Regions from separate parts of the Actinoallomurus acanthiterrae genome, predicted to be linked through region 2. Evidence: riboswitches for the same ligand, from Rfam matches in the RefSeq annotation. Region 2 holds a riboswitch; the other holds the start of a gene.

Region 1 (4,411 bases), 1.7 Mb from region 2:
TCCTGGTGACCTCCGCCGCGCTGGCGTCGTTCGCGCTCACCCTCGACGCCACCGCCGACCGGGGCCTGGCGGACGGCGCGTGGCGCACCGTCGGCGCCGACGCCCGCCTCGACGTCGCCCCCGCCGCCGCAGCCTCCACACCCGCGCTCGCCCGGCGCATCGCCGCCGCGCCGGGAGTCCGGCAGGCCGTCACCGCGCAGGTGACCGACAGGGCGAGCATCGTCGCCGACTCGGTCGTCGTCGCCCCGCGCCTGGTGATCGTGGACACCTCCGCGTACCGGCGGATGCTGGCCTCCACTCCGCTGCCACACGCGCCGGCGCTCACCCGGCTCAGGGCGACCGGACACGGCGACGTCCCCGCGCTGGTGCGCTCGAGCGATGGCAGCCTGCGGCGCGGCATGCGGCTAGAACTGCTCCGGGACGGTGCCCCGGCCATCCGGCTCACCGCCGTCGGTACGGCGCCCGCCGTCGGTGACGCCGATGACGTCGTCCTCGTGGACGCCGCGGCCGTCTCCGCCGCCGGAATGCCGGCCGTCCCGAACACGGTGTGGGCGACCGGCCCCGGAGCGGCGCGAGCGGTCACCGCGAGCGCCGTCGCCGCAGACGCCGTAGTCCGCGCGGACGTGCTGCGCGCACGCCGTAAGGCGCCGCTGACCTCCGGGCTGCTGCGGCTGACGTGGACCTCGGCCGCGACCCTGCTGACCCTGGGACTGCTCGGCCTCGCCCTCGGCACGGCCGCGAGCGCCCCGGAACGGTGGCAGACCCTGACCCGGCTGCGGACCCTCGGCCTGCGGCCACGGGACGCCCGCTGGGTCGCCGCGGGCGAGTTGCTGCCGCCGGTCCTGGTCGCCGCCGTGGGCGGCCCGCTGCTCGGGATACTGCTCGCGCGCCTGACGTTCGGCCCGCTCACCCTGCGGTCGCTCACCGGGCAGGCCGGCGACCCGGCCCTGATGCTGCCGTGGTGGTGGCTCGGTCTGGTGACCGTCGCGTTGCCGGCGGCGGTCGCCGTGGCGGTACCCGTCGAGTCGGCGCTACGACGCCGCCGCCGATTGAGCGAGGTCCTCCGCGCGGGCGAGGGATAGCCGCCGGCCCCGAGGGCGTGTCCGACAGATCCCGTTCGTAGCGAGCGCCGTCTGGGCGCCGCGCAGCCGGACAGCGGATCTGTCAGACACGCCCTAGCAGCCAGCCGGTGGGCGACCCGGCTGAGGATCGGCGGCGCGTGGCGACACCGTGGTCGGCCGAGCGCGTGTGCCCCAGCCGGCGCCGCAGGCGCGGCCGGCCGGACCGCACGCCGGCGGGACCGGTCCTTCGAGGCGGGTCACCGCGTAGACGTGGACGACACCTCGCCGCTGGTATTCGGCGAGTCGGGCGAACCCCGCCGACTCGGCCGCCTGGTGCTGGGCACCGCGATCTCGACGTAGGTGCCGCCAGACCGCTTCGTCTCGCCGCCGGCCATGACGCCGCGAAGGGCATCGGCCGCTGTTCTCGCCGAATGAGACTCGAGGACAGTCACTCAGCGTCGGGAACTGCGTACCAGAACAGGGCACATTATCTGCGGTCGGTAACGGACAGTACACACAGCGTGTGATAAGTCCCGTTTCGGTGGTTTCATCCACATTGATGCCCTACGCTCCGTAAGACTCGACCGTCCCATGCTTCACAACAGAGCACGACCGTCAGCCGAATCCCCGCAGTGCGGGGAACCGGGGACCCAGGTACCTGGGGTGAATCCGCAGCGCCCGGCGCTCGGTAGGGCATCTCCCGCCCGAACCCGACAGCTAACCCGGTAGGCGTGAGGAGAGGAGTTCGTACGCGTGGCATTTTCATATTCGCGACTCACCCGTTCTGGTCGCCTGAGAGGAATTATGGCCTTGGCGGCAAGCGCCGCCCTCCTTCTTCCCGCAAGCAGCGCATACGCGGCCACCAAGCCGTCAGCGGCCGCGACAAAGAACAAGCTGGACAAGCTCAACAGCCAGGTGGACAAGCTCGCCAACCAGTACGACAAGGCCAAGACACAACTGGACGCGGCGAAGAAGCGGCTTTCAGCGATCAACAATCAGATCGCCACCGAAAAGCCCAACTATCAGAACCTCCGCGTCCGGGTGGCGCAGATGGCCGTCGCCGCCTACAAGAACGGCAGCCTTGGCAACACCGCCGTTCTCGCTTCCAAGGACCCCGAAGCGACCCTGCAGAACATGTCGTCCTTCATCGAGCTCTCCAACAGCCGCAGCCAAGAGATGAACGCCTTGCTGGCATCGACCCAGCGCCTCCAGCGTGATCAGCAAGAAGCCAAGGCGGCACTGCAGACCGTCACCACGACCACGTCCACGCTCAAGAGCCAGAAAGCCGCCGCCGAAAAGGCGATCGCCAAGCAGAAGGCGCTGTTGACCAAGGTCACCAGCTCCAGCGGAAGCACCAAGAGCACGAGCGGCAACAGCAGTGGCAAGAGCAGTGGCGGCAGCAGCCCCTCCAGCTCCGCATCGGGCTCAGCCGGCAAGGCGGTGAATTACGCCATGTCTCAGCTGGGCAAGCCTTATATCTTCGGCGGTACAGGCCCGACGGGCTATGACTGCTCCGGGCTGACGATGATGGCCTGGCGTTACGCCGGCGTCAGCCTTCCCCGCGTCGTCCCCGACCAGTACAACGCCATCCGCCACGTGGCCAAGTCCGATCTACAGCCCGGTGACCTGGTCTTCTTCGACGGCCTCGGACACGAAGGCATTTACGTCGGCGGCGGCAGATTCATCCACGCCCCGCACACCGGCACCGACGTGCAGTACGCCAGCATGTCCAACAGCTACTGGACCGCGAACTACGTCGGCGCCGGCCGCCCGTGATCGAAGGGCCCGTCGCCCGGCATGTTCGCTGGACCGTGGGGAAGGCGTCGTACCTCCTGGACCGGTTCGACGCCTTCCCCGGCCGGCTGACAACATGGGGCATACGGTCGCTAGAGGAACGCGGAGAGCAGGAGGGTCATCCCCAGGCCCATGATGCTGACCAGCGTCTGGGTGGTGGTGTGGACTTTCGTGGCCTTGCCCATGTCCATCCCGAAGGACTCCTTGACCAGCCAGAATCCGGCGTGGTTGACGTAGTTGAGGCCGATCGAGCCCGCGCCGATCGCGATGACGACCAGCGAGGTGTGCCAGCTGCCGGACGCGGTCACCAGCGGCGCGACGATGCCGGTCGAGGAGACGATCCCCACCGTCGCCGATCCGGTGGAGGCGGAGAGCAGTAGCGCGAGCAGCCACCCCAGCAGCACGACGCTGATGTGCGCTCCGCCGGCGGCCGAGGCGATGGCGTGGCTGATACCCGTGTCCTCCAGTACCTGGTTGAAGGCACCGCCCCCGCCGATGATCAGCAGGATGCCGACCACCGCCTTGAGGCTCTCCGTGACGGACTGCCGCACCGCTTCCCCTGACCTGCCTTGGGCCAGTCCCAACGCGAGCAGCGCGACGAGGAAGCCGATCAGCATCGCGATGACGGGCGCACCCACCAAGAGCGTCGCGCTGCGCAGTTGGCTTCCGTCGGGCAGGGCGATCTCCGCGATGGTGCGCAGCAGCATCAATGCCACCGGGACGAGGATGCAGGTGACCGCCCAGGCGATCGGTACCGGCCGCCGCGCTGTTCCGGAGTCGTCGCCGCGTACGGCGGGGTCGTCCTCCGCGCGCCGCCGTACGAACTGGTCGACCAGGGCCTGGTCGGGGTAGACGTCGATCCGCGGGGCCATCCAGGTCGCGAAGACGGGGCCGGCCAGAATGACGGTGGGCACGGCACACACCAGGCCGAGCAGGATCGTCTTGCCCAGGTCCGCGTGCAGTCCGGCGACGGCGGCCAGCGGTCCCGGGTGGGGCGGGACCATGCCGTGCAGGGTGGCGAGCACGGCGATGGTGGGGATCACGAGCATGGTGTACGGCGAGTAGCGCGCGTGTCCTTGCCTGCGCATCCGGTCCGCCACGCTGAACACCAGTGGCAGCAGCACGATGAGGCCGACCTCGAAGAACATCGGGATGCCGATGACGAACGCCGCGGCGCTCATCAGCCACGGCACTGAACGCGGCGTCGACCGGCGCACCACCGCCGCGGCGATCACTTCCGTGGCGCTGGAGTCGGCCAGCAGGCGGCCGAGCATGGCGCCGAGAGCGAGCGTGATGCCGACGTTGCCGAGGACGTCGCCCGCACCCTTCTCGATCGAATCGGCGATCTTGGCGACGGGTTCGCCGCCCGCCAGCCCGACCCCGATGGACACCACCAGCAGGGCGATGAAGGGATTCAGCCTGAGCCGCGAGTTGATCAGCACTACGAGCAGGGCGACCGAAACGATGAGTACGGCTATCAGCCCCGGCGTCGACGTTGCCACCGCAGGACCTCCTCGATACCTCCGGAACCGGTTCCGGAATAGTTCCGGAAGTGT
Region 2 (4,411 bases):
CGCTGCTCCGGCTGGCCCTGTCCGACTGGGGTGCGGGGCGGCTGACCGACGGCCTGGGGCTCGCCCGTGAGGCCGTACGCCGGGCGCGGTCCGCGGAGGCGCGCCGCCTTCACCCCCGGATGATCCTGGCGATGCTGCTGACCGACGTCCGCCGGCTGGATGAGGCCCGCGCGGTGATGGGGACCGCGGGGGAGGACGCAGAAACGGTCGGGAACGTGGCCTGGGCGGCGGCGCCCGGCGTCATCCGCGCCCGTCTCGACCTGGCCGCGGGCCGGTTCCCCGAGGCCGTCGCCGAGGCCGAGGCCGCCCTGGCGGGCACACGCGACCTGGGACCGCACCTGCTGACGTCGTCCGCGCTGGCGGTGCTGGTCGCGGCGGCGCTACGGACCGGCGACCTGAGCGCGGCGTGGCGGTACGCCGAGGCGGAGCGGCCCGCGCTGTCCCAGTACGGATCGCCGCACGCGGAGGCCGCGTTCCGGCTCGTGCGGGCGCAGGTCGCCGTGGCCCGCGACGGGCCCGGGGCGGCGGAGGAGACCGTCGTACGGCTCTGTGACGAAGCCACGGCGAACTGCTGGACCTTGGTCGGCGAGCCGACCGCGGCGCCGTGGCTCGTACGGACGGCGCTCGCCCTCGGCGACCGGGCCCGCGCCGAGAGCGTGGTCCTGGCGATGGACCGGCTGGCCGCCGACCACCCGGTCTTCGACAGCGTCGGTGTCGTCGCGGCGCACGCGCGCGGCCTGCTCGACCGTGACCGGGCCGCCCTGCGACGCGCCGCCGAAGAACACGCCGACCCGTGGGCCCGTGCCTCGGCGGCGGAGGATCTGGGAAGCCTGCTCGCGGCGGACGGCCCCGGGACACGCGGGGAGGCCATCGCAGGCCTGGACGCCGCGCTGGCGGCCTATTCGGCACTCGGCGCGATCCGCGACGCCGCCCGGGTCCGCCGCCGGCTCCGGCGGCTGGGCATCCGGCGCCGGCACTGGAGCCAGGCCGACCGGCCGGTCTCCGGCTGGGCCAGCCTCACCGACACCGAACGCCGTGTCGCCGAGCTCGTCGCCCAGGGCCTGACCAACCGCGAGGTCGCCGACCAACTGTTCATGAGCGCGCACACGGTCGCCTTCCACCTGCGTCACATCTTCCGGAAGCTGGACGTGACCTCCCGGGTCCACCTGACCCGGCTCGCGGTGGAGGTCGGCGACTGACCCCCGGGCAGGGACGCCCCTCGGATCGTACGTGGCCTCTGACGTCACATCTGCATCATTGTGACAATTGGCATTTCTAGCCCCACAATGCCGCATAGAAAGCACCATGCTCATGTGTGGGGCTACATGACGCTGATCTCGGTAGTTAGGTGAGCCAGATCACACAAATGTCCAGTGTCGTCTGCGTGTTTTGTCCTGCTATGTTCCTATAACTCTTGCGGCGCTTGTCTGCGTCGCCCGCATATCCGCTGGTGACAGCTGGTACGTCGGCCCGGGCGAGGCGCGTTTGGTAAAACGCGTGTCCGGGGCGAGTTCGGCCGATCCGGTACATATCCAAAATCGCACGATCCCCCATACGCCGCCACCAGTGGCGGCCATTCCCCAATCCTCTTTTGACGCCGCCCGTCCTGCGGGCGACCCGCTGAATCCGCACCCCCGCGGAACCGGGGACCCACCAGAAGTCCCGGGGTGAATCGGCACGCCCCCCTTGTGCCGTAGGGCAGCTTCCACGCCCGAACCCGTCAGCTAACCCGGTAAGCGGCATGGAAGCCAAGGAGTTCCCCCGTGCCCTGTATCCCCCGACCCGAGAAAACGCCATCCGCGATCCGTCTCATTCCCGCCTTCGCCGGCCTCGCAACGGCCGGTGCGGCCGCGATCATTCTGAGCTCAACCGGGTCGGCCGAGGCATCGCCCGCCGTTTCTCTTCCCGGCCATGCCGCCGCGCTCCCGCTCCCCCCGGCAGGCCCGTGCAGTGGCCCGCGCAGTGGCCCATTCCCGGCAGGGGACTGGACGCCAGGCCCAAGGAAGAGCCCAAGGTGGCGAAGGTGCCCACCGCCGCCGACGCGCTGAAGCTGGCCCTCTCCCAGGTCGGCACCACGGAGACCGCTGCCGGGGGCACCAAGTACAACCAGTGGTTCATGGCCTCGCCCTTCGCCAAGAGAGGCGTCCAGCGCGACGGCGGGGCGATCAGCGACTATGCCGACGCGAGCTGGTGCGACATGTTCGTCACCTGGATCGGCGCGCAGGTGGGCATCAAGGGGATCGGCGGCGACGCCTTCACCCCTGAGCACGCCCGCTGGTTCCAGCAGCAGGGCCGCTGGGGAAGCGTTCCGAAACCAGGCGCGGTGGTGTTCTTCTCCTGGAGCGGCGGAGGCATCGACGGCATCGACCACGTCGGCCTGGTCATCAAGGACAACCACAACGGCACCATCCAGACCGTCGAGGGCAACACCGACAACGCCGTACGGATCCGTACCCGCAGCACCGGCCAGGTCGTCGGCTACGGCTATCCCCAATACGGCTGAAGACCTCCCTCCCCCCGCGTCGGCGTCGGGCCCTCTGAGGCCCGGCGTCGACGCACGCTGCCGTCGTCCCGCCGCTCGGAGGCGCCGGTGGCCGTGGCACGCACGGCTGAAAGTTTCAGCCGCGTTCCCGGTCCTGTCCCAGGTCGGCGTGCGTGCGCGTGCCCGGGGGCCAGGGCGCTCTTGCGATGCGATCGAGGGCGGGTGATCGTTGCCAGCGCCCGCAAACGCCGGAGCAGGACCGGGTGCCGCTTCGCCGCCTTTCGCCAGGGAGAACGCCCATGCCGATCCACCGGAGCTCGTGGTGCAGAGCCGTGATCGCCGCGGTCGCGGTGCTGCTCGCCGGATTGGGGCTCACCACGGTCCAGACCGCCGCACACGCCGCCGTTTCGTGTTCGGCCACGTACGCCAAGAGCTGGGACAACGGGAGCGCGTTCGGCGCCAACATCACGGTGACCAACACCGGTGATCCGCTCACCGGCTGGACGCTGAGCTTCGACTTTCCCGACAACCAGGTGATCACCCAGATGTGGGGCGGCGTGCCGTCTCCGGCGGTGCCCACGCCGGCCGGCGCGGCCGTCACCGTCAGCCCGACCTCGTACAACGCCGCCCAGGGCACCGGGGCGACCTGGACCGTCGGTTTCAACGGCACCTACACCGGCGCCAACAGCGCCCCGAGCGTCTCGTGCGCCGGCCCCGGGTCCGGAGGAACGCAGCAGGCCCTGGTGGTCTCCCCGACGAGCGTGAGCGTGCCCGAGGGCGGGACCGCCGGCTACACGGTCCGCCTGAACGCCCAGCCGTCCGGCAACGTGACGGTCACCAGCACCGCGGGCGCCGGTGACAACGACATCACCGTGGTGAGCGGCGCGACCCTGACCTTCACCTCGTCCAACTGGAACACGCCGCAGACCGTGAAGCTCGGTGCCGCCGAGGACCCCGACAGCACCAACGGCACCCGGCCGATCACCGTGGCGTCCAGCGGCCTGACGCCGGTCACGGTCAACGCCACCGAGGCCGACAACGACGGCGGCGGCACCGGGGGGCCGGCGCCCGCGCTGCACGTCTCCGGGAACCATCTCCTCACCTCGACCGGCGCCACGTACCGTCTGCTGGGCGTCAACCGGTCCAGTGGCGAGTTCGCGTGCGTGCAGGGCAAGGGCATGTGGGACAGCGGCCCGGTGGACCAGGCCTCGGTCGACGCGATGAAGGCCTGGAACATCCACGCGGTCCGGATCCCGCTGAACGAGGAGTGCTGGAACGGCACCGACGGCACCCCCAGCGGCGCCACGTACCAGCAGAACGTCAAGGACTACGTGAACCTGCTGGTCGCCAACGGCATCACGCCGATCGTCGAGATGCACTGGAACCACGGCCAGTACACGGGGCAGGGCGCGGGCTGCTCGGACGCCGCCGCGACCTGCCAGAAGCCGATGCCCGACGCGCAGTACGCGCCGACGTTCTGGACCGGCGTCGCGAACGCCTTCAAGGGGAACAACGCGGTCGTCTTCGACCTGTTCAACGAGCCGTACCCGGACGCCGCCGCGAACTGGGACGCGACCGCCGCCTGGACCTGCTGGCGGGACGGCGGCACCTGCACCGGCATCGGCTACCAGGTGGCCGGCATGCAGTCGCTGGTCAACACGGTGCGCGCCGCCGGCGCGACCAACGTGATCATGCTCGGCGGCGTCGCCTGGTCCAACGACCTGAGCCAGTGGCTGACCTACAAGCCGACGGACTCGACCGGCAACCTGATGGCCGCCTGGCACACCTACAACTTCAACACCTGCTCCAACACCTCCTGCTGGGACAGCCAGGTCGCCCCCGTCGCCGCGAAGGTGCCGGTGCAGGCCGGTGAGATCGGCCAGAACTCCTGCGCCCACGACTACATCGACCAGGTGATGGCGTGGGCGG

What was found. A riboswitch is a leader RNA that binds a small molecule or an ion and turns the genes downstream of it on or off. The one in region 2 is predicted to bind cyclic di-AMP.
Region 1: it holds a riboswitch for cyclic di-AMP, as region 2 does, so the genes downstream of both, ACYVF7_RS04405 (C40 family peptidase) here and ACYVF7_RS12615 (CHAP domain-containing protein) in region 2, are expected to answer to the same signal.

The regions. Positions count from the first base shown of each region.
Region 1 covers NZ_BAAHCO010000001.1:902,167-906,577, reverse strand. Annotated here, with positions in the region: gene ACYVF7_RS04410 (FtsX-like permease family protein) at 1-1,082, shown strand, start outside; cyclic di-AMP (ydaO/yuaA leader) riboswitch at 1,669-1,807, shown strand; gene ACYVF7_RS04405 (C40 family peptidase) at 1,872-2,837, shown strand; gene ACYVF7_RS04400 (GntP family permease) at 2,948-4,357, opposite strand.
Region 2 covers NZ_BAAHCO010000001.1:2,583,929-2,588,339, forward strand. Annotated here, with positions in the region: gene ACYVF7_RS12610 (helix-turn-helix transcriptional regulator) at 1-1,199, shown strand, start outside; cyclic di-AMP (ydaO/yuaA leader) riboswitch at 1,609-1,754, shown strand; gene ACYVF7_RS12615 (CHAP domain-containing protein) at 2,015-2,503, shown strand; gene ACYVF7_RS12620 (cellulase family glycosylhydrolase) at 2,782-4,411, shown strand, end outside.